One region of the Cobetia amphilecti genome, then DNA from elsewhere that is predicted to be linked to it. Evidence: predicted binding sites of a transcription regulator. Region 1 holds the regulator's gene; each other region holds the start of a gene.
The links. The regulator sigma-54, encoded in region 1, starts transcription at its own class of promoters, with help from an activator protein. The targets are predictions, from matches to a motif close to TGGCACNNNNNTTGCTNT.

Region 1 (3,745 bases):
GGCGATCCAGCTTGTCGGCGAGCGCGTCGATGGCAGCGTACATGTTGGGGTCTTCTGCCAGGGCGTGGAGGTCAGCGCCTGCCGCGTGCAAGGTGCAGGCAGCCTGCTGGCGCTCCTTCTCGATCGACAGTGTCACCTGAACATTGGTGATGTTGTCGTAATGCCGTTCGAGGCGAGCGAGCTTCTCGTTGACGTAATCGCGGAGAGGATCGGTAAGTTCCACATGATGCCCGGTGATATTCACTTGCATGGACACGCTCCTTTATCCAGCGGGTTGCCATTCAATTGTAACCCTTTTTGACTACGAGCAAACCCTGATCGGACGCTCTGCAACAGGCTTGACGGCCACCGTCTGGCGATGTTTTCGCTCCCTTGCCAGTGGCGTCAGATGTCGTGAGCGTCTGTACCGACAATGCCCAAGCTTTGCGCAAAGATCAACGCTGCGCTGCATCGTGGCTCAGTGCTTGTCTTCAACTCAGTGAGGGGTATCGGAGTGGACTTCAAGGGCACGTCTGGTGGGTGGTGCGTGAAAGACGCGCAAGAAGGCGGGTTTTCGTCGCCAATCCCTGCATGTACGTCGCCTTTCAGGCGCTTCGATTGCGTCGAGCAAGCGGCGTTCCGGGAGGTTCTCCGGGTGTCATCCAGGTGCAATACGCGCAAAAGTGACTTTAAAAACATGCGATTGACGGTGAATGACGCTGCCGGAAAGGCGGTTTTTTACCGTCATCCTGCGCGCCGTCATGGCCCATGACGGGCAATTGATGAGCGGTTGACGGCATGACAGAGCGCACGACAGGCGTACCGCTACCCGCGAAGTCAGAGGCTGATGAGCGGAAAATCCAGCGCTTGAGGTTGGCGGCGGCTGCCATTGTGGAGGTGAAAGCAGGGCATGGCAGCCGCAGGTGACGCGTCAGGCCAGACGCTTGCGCTCGCTGGAGGAGGGGATGCCCATCGCTTCGCGATACTTGGCCACGGTACGGCGTGCGACCTCGATGCCATCGCTGGCGAGCAGATCGACCAGCCGTGAGTCGGAGAGAGGCTTGCGGGCCGGCTCTTCCGCGATCAGCTTGCGGATGCGGGCACGAATGGCGGTGCTTGAGTGGGCGTCGCCACTGCCGCTGCCACCGACCTGGCTCGAGAAGAAGAACTTGAGCTCGAAGACGCCGCGCGGGGTGTGGATGTACTTCTGGGTCGTGACCCGCGAGATGGTCGACTCATGCATCTCGACCACTTCGGCGATGTTGGCCAGAATCAGCGGCTTCATGCCTTCCTCGCCTTGCTCGAGGAAGTCGATCTGGCGCGCCATGATCTCGCGGCCGACCTTGAGCAGGGTGTCATTGCGCGATGACAGGCTCTTCATCAGCCAGCGGGCTTCCTGCAGGTTGTCCTTGAGGAAGGTATTGTCGGCGGACTTGTCGGCACGCTTGATCAGCGCGGCGTATTCCGGCTGGATGCGCAGCTTGGGCAGCGCTTCCGGGTTGAGCTCGACCTGCCAGCCGTGGCGGGTATGGCGTACCAGCAGGTCAGGGATCACGTAATCGCTGGCGGGCTCGCCCCAGGCGGATGCCGGACGCGGGTCGAGCGCGCGCACCAGGCGGATGACGTGATCCAGCTCGTCATCGTCGAGGCTCAGGCGGCGCTTGAGCAGCTTGCGGTCATCGTTGCCCAGTGCCTCGAGGAATTGACGTACCAGGCGGCGCGCCTGCGCCAGCAGCGGCAGATCATCCGGCAGCAGTGCCAGTTGCAGCAGCAGGCATTCGCGCAGATCACGGGCGAAGACGCCGGTCGGGTCGAACTGCTGCAGACGCAGCAATACCTGCTCGAGTTCGGAGGCCTTGAGGCCGGGCAGGCCCTGGCCGCGCAGGCCATCGACCAGTTCGTCGAGTGACAGGCTCAGATAGCCGGCACCGTCGACGGCATCGATCAGGCTCTCTGCCATCTGGCGTTCACGGCCATCGAGGTCGGTCATCGCCAGCTGCCAGCGCAGGTGGTCCTGCAGGCTCTCGACGCTGGTATTGCGATCGAAGTCCGGCCCTTCTTCACTCCCGCTGCCACTGCCGGAGCTGGTCAGGCTACCGGCGTGGTCCTGGTAGAGGTCCGACCAGTCACTGTCGAGGGGGTATTCCTCGGGAATCTCGCTCGAGGAGTCGGCAGTGGAGATCTCGCTCGAATCCTGTGTCTCGATGACATCCAGCGACTCGTAGTCCTCGTCGAGCTCCAACATGGGGTTGGACTCGAGGGCTTGCTGAATCTCCTGACGCAGGTCGAGCGTCGACAGCTGCAGCAGCTGGATCGCTTGCTGGAGCTGCGGCGTCATGGTCAGCGAGGTGCCGAGGCGGAGTTGCAGGGTGGGTTTCATGGAGTCAGTCAATTCACGGCAAAGGAACGTGCCTACTACGCTATACCGTGACTCGGGGCACTGACAAGTGGTTGTCATGAATATTCAAGCAACTTGCATGCCATGTTTCCACCAAGGTGGTATGGACGTCATGCATGCGTCTGATGTCAGACATGAAAAAGCCGCTACGCGATAAAATCACGCAGCGGCTTTTGAAGCTTTCGCCTCCGGTGGGCTCAGCGCATTCGCTGACCCTAGAGCGTGAACTCGTGGCCCAGGTAGACGTCGCGCACCTGCTGGTTGGCCAGGATGGAGTCCGCATCACCGTGGGCGATGATCTGGCCATCGCCGACGATATAGGCGGTGTCACAGATATCGAGCGTCTCGCGCACGTTGTGGTCGGTGATCAGCACGCCGATGCCACGATCGCGCAGTTGGCGCACGATGCTCTTGATCTCGCCCACCGAGATGGGGTCGACGCCGGCGAAGGGCTCATCGAGCAGCACGAAGTCCGGCTCGGTGGCAAGCGCCCGGGCGATCTCGACCCGACGACGCTCACCACCGGACAGGCTCATGCCGGCGCTGGCGCGGATGTGCGTGATGCTGAATTCCTCGAGCAACTCTTCAAGGCGTGCCTTGCGGCCATTGCGATCCAGGTCCTTGCGGGTCTCCAGGATCGCCATGATGTTGTCGGCCACCGACAGCTTGCGGAAGATCGACGCCTCCTGCGGCAGATAGCCGATGCCGGCGCGTGCGCGCTGATGCATGGCGGCAGCGGAGAGGTCCTTGTCATCGATGGAGACGTTGCCGGCATCGGCGCGCACCAGTCCGACGATCATGTAGAACGAGGTCGTCTTGCCGGCGCCATTGGGACCCAGCAGGCCGACGATGTCGCCCTGGCGGATCTCCAGCGAGATGTCCTTGACCACCTTGCGGCCCTTGTAGGCCTTGGCCAGATGGCGAGCGCTCAGCGTACGCGGAGTAGCAGCAGTCATGACTCAGTTTTCCTTGCTGGCATTGGCGCCGCGCGGCGTCAGAGTCATGTGCACGCGACCGCCTTCGGTCTGCTGTGCCGTCTTGTTGTTGTTGGCGTTCACCTGGCGCTTGTCGAGGAAGTACTCCACGTAGCCGCCTTCGAAGGTGTCATCGCCTTTTTCGAGACGCGCGTCGCCGACCAGCTCCACGCGGCGCTCCAGTGCATGGTAGCGGATGGTGTCGGCCCAGCCCTTGACCAGCTTCTCGTCGGGCGCGGGCTGCTGTTCCAGGTAGGCACGCTTGCCGGTGGCCTTGACCAGCGAGATCTCGCCGCTGCCGGCGCGGCTGATATCGACGCGGCTGGCATCGAGTTTCATGCTGCCCTGGCGCATTTCCACCTGGCCGGTGTAGGTGGCGGTACCGGCCTTGTCA
Region 2 (3,745 bases), 1.9 Mb from region 1:
CGATCACAAGCACCAGCCGCTGTCCGAGGAAGATGCGCTGGGCGGCTTGAATCGCATGAGTCTGGACATCGCCAAGGCCATGTATCGCAAGCTGGCCACGCTGGGCGTCGAGATGCACGGCGAGACCTTCCGCACCATCAAGGCCACCTACTACCGCATCGCGCTGGACCTGATCGAGACCTACTACAACGATGCCGTCATGAATGGTCTGACGGTGGACCGCCACAGCGAGGAAGCGGCGGTGGAGCTGTTCGCCTCCAACATCATGGATGCCGGCAGCGCCTTCCTCGACAATCCACGCGACAAGCCCTTCATTCCGAGCTGGAACCGGGTGCAGTCAGCCGTGCCGGACCTGCTCGAGCGCATGCACGAAGCGGTGGAGCTGGACAACCAGTAAGGCTCGCGGCGGGAAACAGCAAGACCAACGACAACGGGGCTGCCACTGGCAGCCCCGTTGTCGTTGGAGGAAGGGAAAGCGCGGGCGTCAGACGACCTCGATGGCCGGCGGGCGCACGGTTTGCTCCATCAGCCAGGCCGCCTGATAGGGACGGCGGGCCATGGTGGGATCGTAGGCCTTGTCGTGGCACAGGTGGTCGGTCAGCGCGACGCCTTGCCAGCTTGCCGGCAGCGGCAGCACGCGCGGCTGATCGGTGACATTGAGGGCGAACAGCAGGCGACGCCCTTCATGGGTGACGCGCTCGAAGACGAAGAAATCCGGGCCGACATCGAAGACATTCTGGTCGGCATCCGGGTGGAAGCAGGGTTCGTTGCGGCGCAGTGCCATGCGGCGCTTGAGGGCGTGGAAGACCTCATGGGTCGCGGTGTTGGGGCTTGCCAGCAGCGCTTCCAGTTCATCGCGCTGCCATTTGCGGCGGTTGATGGCGCGCAGATGGCCATCGCGCTCGACGCCTTCCTGGTGGTTGGGGGTCGCGGTCAGCGAGTGGATGTACAGCCCCGGGATGCCCTGCAGGCTCAGCATCAGGGTCTGACTGGCGATGAAGCGCTCGATCTGCCACGGGTCCTGGCCGCGCCGCGTGCCCTTGAGCGCATCGAAGTAGCTGATGTTGAGCTCATAGGGGGTGTCGGCGCGCCCGGGGTTGGCGCGCATGCTGACGTAGCCACCGAAGTCATGCACCAGCCGCACCAGAGTGTCGCGCTCGTGGTCGGGCAGCAGGCCCTCAAGGGCGCGAACGCCGATACCGTCGTGACTGGCGGTGAAGTTGAAGTAGCTGCAGCCGGAAGGCAGGGACGGCAGGCTGGTGGCCCACTGGGTCAGGGCGCTGGCATCGCCGGAGGTCAGGGTGTGCAGCGTCAGCGGCGGCAGCGTGAACTGATAGATCAGGTGCGCTTCATCGGCCTGGGCGCTGCCCTCGATGGCGGTGAGGTCGTGCTGTGACAGGCGATCGAGCCCGAAGTAGGACATGTTCTCGGCGTGGGGCACGTTGGTCTCGGTGATCAACAGGCTGCCCGGCGCTAGATGGTCGACGATGGCGCGCAGCAGGCGCACCACGGCGTGTGTCTCCGGCAGGTGGATGCAGGAGGTGCCCTGGCGTTTCCACAGGAAGGCCACTGCATCGAGGCGGATGATGCCCGCGCCCTGCTCGAGGTAATAAAGCAGGATGCCGATGAATTCGAGCAGCACATCGGGATTGGCGAAGTTCAGGTCGATCTGGTCATCGGAGAAGGTTGCCCAAAGATGGCGCAGGCCACGGCGGGTATGCACCGGCGTGAGCAGGGCAGACGGGCGCGGGCGCACGACCTCGGAGACATCGGTGTCGGGGTCCATCTCGATGAAGTAGTCGCGGCCGGGCTGCACGCCGGCCAGATAATCGGCGAACCACAGTGACTCGCGCGAGCAGTGATTGATGACCAGGTCTGCCATCAGGTCGCGCTGCTCGCTCAGGCGCCGGATGTCCTGCCAGTCGCCGAGGACCGGATTGACCTCGCGATAGTGGATGACGCTGAAGCCGTCATCGCTGCTCCATGGGAAGAAGGGCAGTACGTGGACACCGGACAGGCTGTCGTCCAGTCGGCTGGCGAGGAAGTCGTGCAGGGTCGCCAGTGGCGCCTCGCCTTCCTGCTGCAGGCTGTCGCCGTAGGTGATCAGCCACTGGTCGCGCTCGCTCCAGAGCGGCTCGCCTTCCGGTACGCGGGGGTTGAGGCGCGTGCGATGGAAATCCAGCACCGTCTCCAGGCGTCTGAGGACTTCTTCATGACGCTGTGGGTAGATCTCGGCGAGCAGGCGTGTGGCGTGCGCCTGGAAGTCAGCCTGCGAGAGGCGTCTGGCGAGAGAGACTCTGGCGCTGCCCTCGCTCGGCGCAGGGTCGGAGGCAGTGGATGTCGAGTGATCGGGAGATGACGTATCGGACATGGGCAATCCTCGTGGCAGCAAAAGCGGTCAGACTCTGCCTCGTGAGCCGCAATGGGCAGAGCGTGTCGCGGGTGATCTTCGAGAAGCCCGCCGGCGCAATCCTGCGGGGCCGGTGGCAAGACTGGAAATCACATATCAGATGAAGTCGGCTGGCCGTCGCTTGGTGAAATGCCTGAATGGCGCATCGGCTCAGCGGCGCCCGTGGGTGACGGCCTGGTGCCTTTACTCATGAGTCATGCACGCCTTGGGCCAGATTCGTCAAGCCTGCAAGGCAAGACGGCCAGCCTGCATGTGCCGGCTGGCCGTCCTGTCTGGCGTCATGTGGCCTGCGGCCAGCTGACGCCACTGCGCTTCATGACATGCTTTACTTGCGCAGCACGCGATACAGAATCAGCAGAATGACGGCGCCGAGCACGGCGATGACAAAGCTGGCCAGATTGAATCCCGTCACTTCACCGAAGCCCATCAGGGTGCCGACCCAGCCACCGACCACGGCCCCCAGGATGCCGATGATGCTGGTGACGATGATGCCACCCGGGTCCTTGCCGGGCACGATCACCTTGGCGATGATGCCGGCAATAAGACCGAATATGATCCATGCAATGATTCCCATGTCGCAGCTCCTTGCGTCATCGTGATCAATCTCGCGGCAGAGATCATTCGCCGCCAGTCGTGAAAGGATTTCACGGCTCGGGGAAGCGTCCTTGTGAGGCGCTGCACCCTGATGTCATCTTTCGGTTATCGGGCGGGGATTTCAAGCCTGCCGGGCAGGTTGATGGACGCTTTCGCCGCGGTGTCCGCCCCCCGGGGCGACAGTGCAGGAAACTCCTGTCGCCCCTTGGTCGCTCCCCAAGGCTAGTTCAGATAGGTCGGTGCTGACATAGGCTCCCGTGGCGGGGCCTTAACGGTTACAATACCCGCCATTCGCTGTCATTCGGCTGCGCTGCGCCACTTCCTCGCTGTGCTTCGCGCGGGGCCGCAGCCACCTCGCACCCAAGCAGGCTCTCCAACATGCACTGTCCCTTCTGTGGAACTCATGAAACCAAGGTCACGGATTCCCGACTGGTGGTCGAGGGTGACCAGGTGCGGCGGCGTCGCCAGTGCGCGGCCTGCGGTGAGCGTTTCACGACCTACGAAACGGCGGAGCTGGTCATGCCGCGCGTGGTCAAGGGTGACGGTTCGCGTGAGAGCTTCGATGAGCACAAGCTGCGTGCTGGCATGCTGCGCGCGCTGGAAAAACGCCCGGTATCCTCCGAGCTGATCGAGGCCGCGGTAGAGCGCATTCGTCAGCGTCTGCGTGCCACCGGCGAGCGTGAGATCGAGGCGCGGCGCATCGGGGATGAGGTCATGCAGCAGCTCAAGCGGCTGGATCAG
Region 3 (3,745 bases), 1.4 Mb from region 1:
GGTGAAGGCTGCGGTGACCTGGGTCGGCCCCCACTGGAAGTAGGTCATCAACGCGAAGATGGCGCCGAGGGCGCGCATGGCGAACCATACCGGCGAGACATCGAACAGCTCGTGCGCCGCGCCCTGGCGTGCCCAGGCGGGCTTGGCGAGCTTGACGAAGCCGGTGAGGATCACCGACAGACACAGCACCGCGACTGCGATGGCGGGCAAGGCGCTGCCGAGCGTGGCCTTGAGCCAATCGGCCATCAGGCCCATGCCGATGTTGATGGTGTCGCCGACACTGAACGGCACCAGGAAGAAGCTGACGCCGAGCAGTGACGGCACCAGGAATTTCATCAGTCCCCTGGCCGTCAGCGGCACGGGGCGGGTGGCGATGAGGTCTTTCTGCGCTTTCTGTGGCTTGGCGGTCTCAGGCTGTTCAGCACTTGATACAGAACTTGAGTTAGAACCGGATATAGCGCGGGGCGGCGTATGGTCCGCCGCGGAGTCGATGCTGGTTGTCATTCGGGTCACCTAGATCTTGTTGTAATGGTCAGGCTCTAGCCGAGCATTGTGTGATGCATCATGCCGTATCGTCTCGGGTGATTCTGTGTGCGCCGAGGGTGGGACGGGCCCCCGGCGCGGGTGCAGCAGGACAGCGGGTCATTCGTGGGTCGTTCGTGGATCAGTCGCGCTGTTGCACGCCCGGCAGTACACAGAGCATCTCGTAGAGCAGGGTCGCGCCCATCAGCGCGGTGTTGCCGCTGGTGTCGTAGGGCGGGGAGACTTCCATCAGGTCACCGCCGACGATGTTGAGGCCGCGCGCGCCGCGCACGATTTCCATGCCCTGCGGCATGGTCAGGCCGCCGGCTTCCACGGTGCCGGTGCCGGGGGCGACGGAGGGGTCCAGGCCATCGATGTCGAAGGTGATGTAAACCGGGCGGTCGCCCATCATGTCGCGCACTTCGGCCATCAGCGGGGCGAGTGACTTGAACCAGCACATCTCGGCGGTCTCGACACGGAAGCCCTGCTGGCGGCACCAGTCGAAGTCATCGGCGGAGTAGCCGGTGCCACGCAGGCCGATCTGCACCACGCGATTGCTGTCGAGCAGGCCTTCTTCCTGGGCGCGTCGAATCGGTGTGCCGTGGGCGATGGGCTCGCCGAACATGTGGTCGTTGACGTCGGCATGGGCATCGATGTGGATCAGGCCGACCGGGCCGTGCTTCTTGGCGATGGCACGCAGCACCGGCAGGGTGACGGTGTGATCGCCGCCCAGCGTCAGCGGCACGCAGTCGTGGCTCAGCACCTCATCGTAGAACTGCTCGATGATGTCCATGCTCTTGGGCAGGTGGAAGGTGTTGATCGGCACATCGCCGATGTCTGCCACCTGCAGGCTGTCGAAGGGCGCGGCGCGGGTGGCCATGTTGTAGGGGCGCAGCATGCGCGATTCATCACGGATCTGGCGCGGGCCGAGACGTGCGCCCGGACGGTTGGAGGTACCGATGTCCAGCGGAATGCCGATGAAGGCGGCGTCCAGGCCTTCCGCGGTTTCCTGAGCCGGCAGACGCATCATGGTGGCCGGGCCGCCGAAACGTGGCATGTCGTTGCCGCCCAGCGGCTGATTGAACTCGCTCATCTGTCTCTCCAGGGTCTTGAGTCGCTCGCGCTAGCGTGACGGCGAGCGGGGTATTGTGATTGTTCGCCTGATCGGCAGGCCGGACAGTGTCATGAAAGCCGGCGATCTTCCTTGGCGCATACCCTAGCATTGCAGTAACCATGCCAATTATTAATCTATTGATTTTATTGAGTTTTATTTGAGGGCGGTGGCTGAGTGATTCATTTATGGATCACTCGTGCGCCATAAATGATTCAAAAATGGATCACTGATTCATTTGTGGATCACATTCGGGCATCATCGAGAGTGTCTTCAGCGCAGTGCGAGAAAGACCTGCTGGAAAGAAACGGCAGGAAGAAGCGATAGAAAGAAGCGATAGAAAGAAGCGTTGGAAAGAACTGCTGCAAAGAACTGCTGGAAAGCCCCGCCCGATTCACAGGCTCGACCATGAGGTGCCCGCCATGTCAGAGCTCGACCGTCAGATTCTCAAGACCATCATCGACACCGCTCATGATCACTACTTCGTGGTCAATGCGGATGGTCAGGTGACAGATGTCAGCCCCGGCGCCGCGGCGGTCTATGGCATGACCCGCGAGGAGTTGTGTGCTGCCAACGTGCATGAGCTGGAAGCTAGCGGCGTGCTCAAGCCCTCTATCAGCCTGGAGGTGCTGCGCACGGGGCGCACCCTGCAGATGATGCAGCTCACCGCCACCGGCCGTCGGGTGGTGGCGCAGGCGCATCCGGTGTTCGTCGCGGGCAAGCTCGAGTGCGTGGTCAGCCGCTCGATGGATCTCACCGATATCCAGCTGTTGCAGCAGGAATACGCGGTGCTCCAGCAGCGTTTCAGTGATCACCTGCGCCGCAACTCGCGCGGCGGTGAGCTGAGTGGCGTCAGTCAGGCAGAGGGCGATCGGGCAACGGCGGGGGCAGCGCAAGCAGTCCACGACACGGAGCAATATGCACAGAGCCAAGCTGAACAGCGGCAACGTGAACAATCAGCGCGCGAGCAGGCCGAGTGCGAAGACGCCGCGCTGGAGCTGGGTGAGCTGCAGGTCAGAAGCCCGGTGATGCGCGAGATAGCACTGCTGCTCAAGCGGGTCGCGCCCACCAACGCCACGGTATTGATGCTGGGCGAATCCGGGGTCGGCAAGACGGCCTTCGCCCATCAACTGCATCGCTGGAGCCAACGCGCCGACGGCCCCTTCATCGAGGTGAACTGCGGCGCCATCCCCGAGAGCCTGTTCGAGTCCGAGATGTTCGGCTATCAGGCCGGTGCCTTCACCGGCGCGGGCAACCGTGGCAAGGCAGGCCTGATGGAGCAGGCCGAAGGCGGCACCCTGTTCCTCGATGAGATCGGTGAGCTGCCGCTGGCCACCCAGACCAAGCTGCTCAAGGTGATTCAGGACGGGATGATCACCCGCCTGGGCGACACCACCACCCGCCGTGCGGACTTCCGACTGGTCGTCGCCACCAATCAAGACCTCGCCGCCCGTGTGGAGCAGGGCCAGTTCCGCCTCGACCTCTACTACCGCATCAATGTGCTCCCCGTCAGCCTGCCGCCGCTGCGTGAACGCCGCGAGGACATTCCCGCCCTGATCGAGCAACACCTCTCCCGCCTCAATCAACGTCATGGTCGCCGCAAACTCCTCGACGCCTCGTTATGGCCCATCCTCATGCGCCAGGACTGGCTCGGCAATATCCGCGAACTGGAAAACTGGCTGGAACGCGCCTGGCTCAGCGCCCCCAGTGATGTCATCGACAGCGACTCAGTGAAAACACTGCTCAACACTTGTTCCACGAATAACGCTAATGGACTAGGCAATTCATTTGGCTTCAGTAATGACAAATCTAATGGAATAGGCGTTACTGAAAGTTTTACCACTACCGATAACTCTCATAGTCCCAATTCCCTCTCAGAGCCTGCCGCTGAGGGGGCGGTAGCCATGCCAGTCCCCAAACTCGGCCCCAACGAAACTCTCAAGGAAGGCCTGGCACGTATCGAAGCGCAATGGCTACGCGAGATGGCAGCCGAGCTGCCCAGTACCTATGCAATAGCGAAGAGGGCAGGAATTAGCCAGCCGTCGGTGGTGAGGAAGCTTAAACAACTTACATAGGTAATGTATGAGTTTTTTTGTCAACAATATTCAAAGC
Region 4 (3,745 bases), 1.9 Mb from region 1:
AGTCATGCAGTGCCACCGCCTCGGCGATGCCCGAGGCCTGCACGTAGCCGGAGCAGTACCAGACATTGCGCCCCTTGCCGGCCTCCATCGGCGCCAGGCCATGCTCGGTCAGCTCCTCATCCAGCGCCCGCAGACGCGGGCCGTCGTTCCACAGGATGCGGTGATGCTGCGGCAGATGTGAGAAGAACTCCTTGGCATGCTCGAACTGGTCACGGTCGGCGCGGTCCAGCCCGATCACGATCTCGCTGAGGTAGGGCACCTGGGCCAGCTCCTCGACGATATGCTTGAGGGCGGGGCCTTCCAGCTCGGAATACAGCGACGGCAGAATCAGGCTCATCGGTCGCTTGCGGGAGAAGCGCATCAGGTCCGCTTCGAGATCTTCCACCGGACGATCGGTCAGGTTATGGAAGTTGGTGATGATGCCATTCTGGTAAAAATCGCTCATGTCAGCTCCTTGTCATGCCGAAGACACGCATCAGGCAGGCGTCAGGCGCCCAGACCTCTGGATGTCCATTCTTCCGGCTGGCCATTGGCCAGCCAGTGACGCAATCCCTCGACCCATCCCTGCGGTCCGGGGAGATTGGCGCGAAAACAGCGGCGTTCATCCGCCAGTTGCGGATAGTCGGCAAGCTCCCGATCACGCTGAGAGGTATCACCGACGCCGGGAATCAGCACAGCGTTGTCGACGGCGGCCAGCAGCGGCAGGTCATTGGCGCCATCGCCGAAGCCCAGCGTCCAGGGACGCACCCGCTCGCAGAGCCGGTAGCGGGCGATCAGATAGCGTGCTGCCACGCCCTTGTCGCTGTCCCCGGTCACATGATGGAAGCGCCCACCACGTGTCAGCTTGAGGCCATGGCCGGCCAGGCGCATGCGAAAGTCCTCGAGACGCTCCGGCGCGTCGCGCCACACCAGCGGTTCACTGGCATCACGCTGTCCCGCCAGGACCGCGTCGCCCTCCCCCAGCCCCGTCAGCTCGCTGATTCTCGCCACCGGCATCGAGGCGAAGCCCTCGAAGGCGAACTCCCCGCTCAGCTCCTCCAGCACCGCGAGAATTCTGTCGCGGGGCATCGCCACCGCGATACGACACAGGCCGTGTGCGTCCGGGGCGCTGGCCTCCTCCAGCGGGTAGGCGCTCAGCCAATCGGCCGGCAGGGCCACCACGCCGCCGTTCTCGGCGATCCACGGCTGGCCCGCCAAGCCCAGCGAGTCCATCAGCGGTGCCAGTTCGGCCGCTGTCTTGGAGGTGTTGGGGACGATCCAGGCACCGCGCGCGCGCAGGCGGGTCAACCAGCTGCGCGCCGGGCCCGGCGAGTAATCGTGGTGATCCAGCAGCGAGCCATCCAGATCGGTCAGCAACAACAGCGGTGCTTGAGTCTCTGACATGTGAACTCTCCTCGTGAAGTGCTGCAGCGTGTCAGGGGTCACCTCGACAGGATCTCGTGGCACCGGACAGGCATTGCAAGAGCATTGCAGGGAATGTGCCAAGATGGTGCAGCTACCATGACCACCTACCCCTTCTCACCGTGGCTGTGTTTGTGCGCCCGCTCATTTGCACCATAAAAGAGCACAAAGCCTGCCTTGCATGATGCCTCGCCACACGACGGCGCAAATCTTTCGTCACCAACGACGACGCCCTCGCATCTGCGAGGGCGTCGAGTCTTGGGCAAGCGGGCAACGTCTGTAGAGCCTAGACCAGCCACAACGACAGTTGCGGCCACAGCAGCAACATCGCCAGCACGCACAGCTGGATGGCGATGAACGGCAGCAGCGAGACGAAGATATCCTTGAGACTGATGCCTTCCGGTGCCACGCCTTTCAGATAGAAGGCGGCAGGCCCGAAGGGTGGCGACAGGAAGGACACCTGCATGTTGACCGCGAACAGCACACCGAACCATACCGGGTCGTAGCCGAGCTGAACGATGATCGGCACGAAGATCGGCAGGGTCAGCATCGCGATGCCGATCCAGTCGAGGAACAGCCCCAGCAGCAGCAGGATCGCCATCATCACCATGATGATCGCCAGCGGCGGGATATCCAGGCCGAGAATCATGCTCGACACGAAGCGGTTGCCGCCCATCAAGTTGTAGACCCCGACCAGCGCCGCCGCGCCGATACCGATCCAGATGATCATGCCGCAGGTGTTCATGGTCTGGGACAGCGCACGCTGCATCAGGGTGATGGAGAACTCGCCGCGCAGCATCACCGCCACCAGCACGCCGAAGCTGCCCATCGCCGCGGCTTCGGTCACCGAGGCCACGCCACCGTAGATGGAGCCCAGCACCAGCCCCGCGATGACCGCCGGCACGCCGATGGCCTTGAGCAGCTCACGCTTGCTCTGGAAGCTGGCGCGGCGCTCCTCCTCGGGCATCACCGGCCCCAGTGAAGGGTTGCGCAGACAGCGGATCAGCACGTAGATGATATAGCTTGCCATCAGCACGATGGCCGGGGTGATCGCCGCGGTGAACAGGTCCGCGATCGACTGGTTGGCGATCAGGCCATAGATGATCAGCACGATGGAGGGCGGCATCATGGTGCCCAGCGAGCCACCGGCACACACCACGCCGATGGCGATGTGCTTGTCATAGCCGAGTCTGAGCATCTGCGGCAGCGCCAGAATCCCCAGCAGCACGATCTCGCCGCCGATGATGCCGGACATCGCGGCGAGGAAGAACGCCACCACGATGGTCTGGATCGCCACGCCGCCGGGCAGTCGCCCTGCCATCACGCGCATGGCATTGAACAGGTCCTTGGCGATCCCCGAGCGATCGAGCAGCGAGGCCATCAGCACGAACATCGGCACCGCCACCAGCGAATACTCGGTGACGAAGCCATAGACACGACTGGTGACCAGCGGCAGCGCCATCGGGCCGAACCAGCCGAAGGTGTAGGCCAGCGCGACCAGGCCGGTGACGAAGGCCAGCGGCAGGCCGGTGACCAGCAGCGCGAAGATGCCACCGACCAGCAGCATCGTAGCCGTTGCGATATCCATCAGCGCGGCTCCTTGTGGTCAGCTGTGGCGTCGGGAGCGGCATCGGAAGTGGCGTCGGATGCGCCACTTCCCTCACTGCCGCCCTCGGGCGGACGGGGCGAGAAGAATGTCTGATAGAGATGCCACAGCGCCTGCAGGGTCATCACCGCCAGCGCGAACAGGATCACGCCCTTGGTCAGTGCCGGAAACGGCGGATTCCATGAGGTGCCGGAACGCTCCAGCTGCCACTCGCCCAGCGGACTGTGCGAGGCACGCCAGAACATCACCCAGCCCGCATAGCTCATCGCCAGACAGAAGACGAACGTCATCACGTCATTGAAGCAGTCCAGCACGTAGCGAAAGCGCGTGCCGACCAGGTCGTAGAGCACGCGCACGCGAATATGACGATTGTTGGCCAGGGCCGCCGGGCCGCCCAGCGCGAAGCTGGTCGCGACCAAAAAGATCACCGTCTCGTGCACCCAGGAGGTCGGCGAATCGAGGCCATAGCGCATCACCACCTCGAACACGCTGATCGCCATCGCCAGCAATACCAGCCACGCCGCGGCGCGCGTGCCCTTGCCCACCAGGCGGTCCAGCGGTGTCCGCGTGCCCAGATTCGGGTCGTGGTCATCCGACGCCTCGGGTAGCCCCGGCGACGCCACATCATGTTCTGCCATATCGAATTCCTTGCTGACTCGCTGCCTCAAGGAGAATCGGCGCGCCCAGTGAGCACGCCGACCTTGATCTCCCGCGTCGTTATCGTTCTGCGATCGGTCG

Region 2: the regulator sigma-54 is predicted to act here: its motif matches at 2,606-2,623, upstream of R1T44_RS14530 (sugar phosphorylase).
Region 3: the regulator sigma-54 is predicted to act here: its motif matches at 1,744-1,761, upstream of speB (agmatinase).
Region 4: the regulator sigma-54 is predicted to act here: its motif matches at 1,467-1,484, upstream of R1T44_RS14540 (HAD-IIB family hydrolase).

The regions. Positions count from the first base shown of each region.
Region 1 covers NZ_CP136695.1:1,182,055-1,185,799, forward strand. The annotation lists gene hpf (ribosome hibernation-promoting factor, HPF/YfiA family) at 1-250, opposite strand, end outside; gene R1T44_RS05045 (RNA polymerase factor sigma-54) at 911-2,359, opposite strand; gene lptB (LPS export ABC transporter ATP-binding protein) at 2,593-3,333, opposite strand; gene lptA (lipopolysaccharide transport periplasmic protein LptA) at 3,337-3,745, opposite strand, start outside.
Region 2 covers NZ_CP136695.1:3,405,730-3,409,474, reverse strand. The annotation lists gene R1T44_RS14535 (glycosyltransferase family protein) at 1-397, shown strand, start outside; gene R1T44_RS14530 (sugar phosphorylase) at 485-2,371, opposite strand; gene R1T44_RS14525 (GlsB/YeaQ/YmgE family stress response membrane protein) at 2,736-2,984, opposite strand; gene nrdR (transcriptional regulator NrdR) at 3,383-3,745, shown strand, end outside.
Region 3 covers NZ_CP136695.1:2,621,630-2,625,374, reverse strand. The annotation lists gene R1T44_RS11190 (YjiH family protein) at 1-336, opposite strand, end outside; gene speB (agmatinase) at 665-1,615, opposite strand; gene R1T44_RS11180 (sigma-54 interaction domain-containing protein) at 2,056-3,708, shown strand; gene R1T44_RS11175 (DEAD/DEAH box helicase) at 3,716-3,745, shown strand, end outside.
Region 4 covers NZ_CP136695.1:3,409,845-3,413,589, forward strand. The annotation lists gene R1T44_RS14535 (glycosyltransferase family protein) at 1-445, opposite strand, end outside; gene R1T44_RS14540 (HAD-IIB family hydrolase) at 487-1,383, opposite strand; gene R1T44_RS14545 (TRAP transporter large permease) at 1,688-2,989, opposite strand; gene R1T44_RS14550 (TRAP transporter small permease subunit) at 2,989-3,645, opposite strand.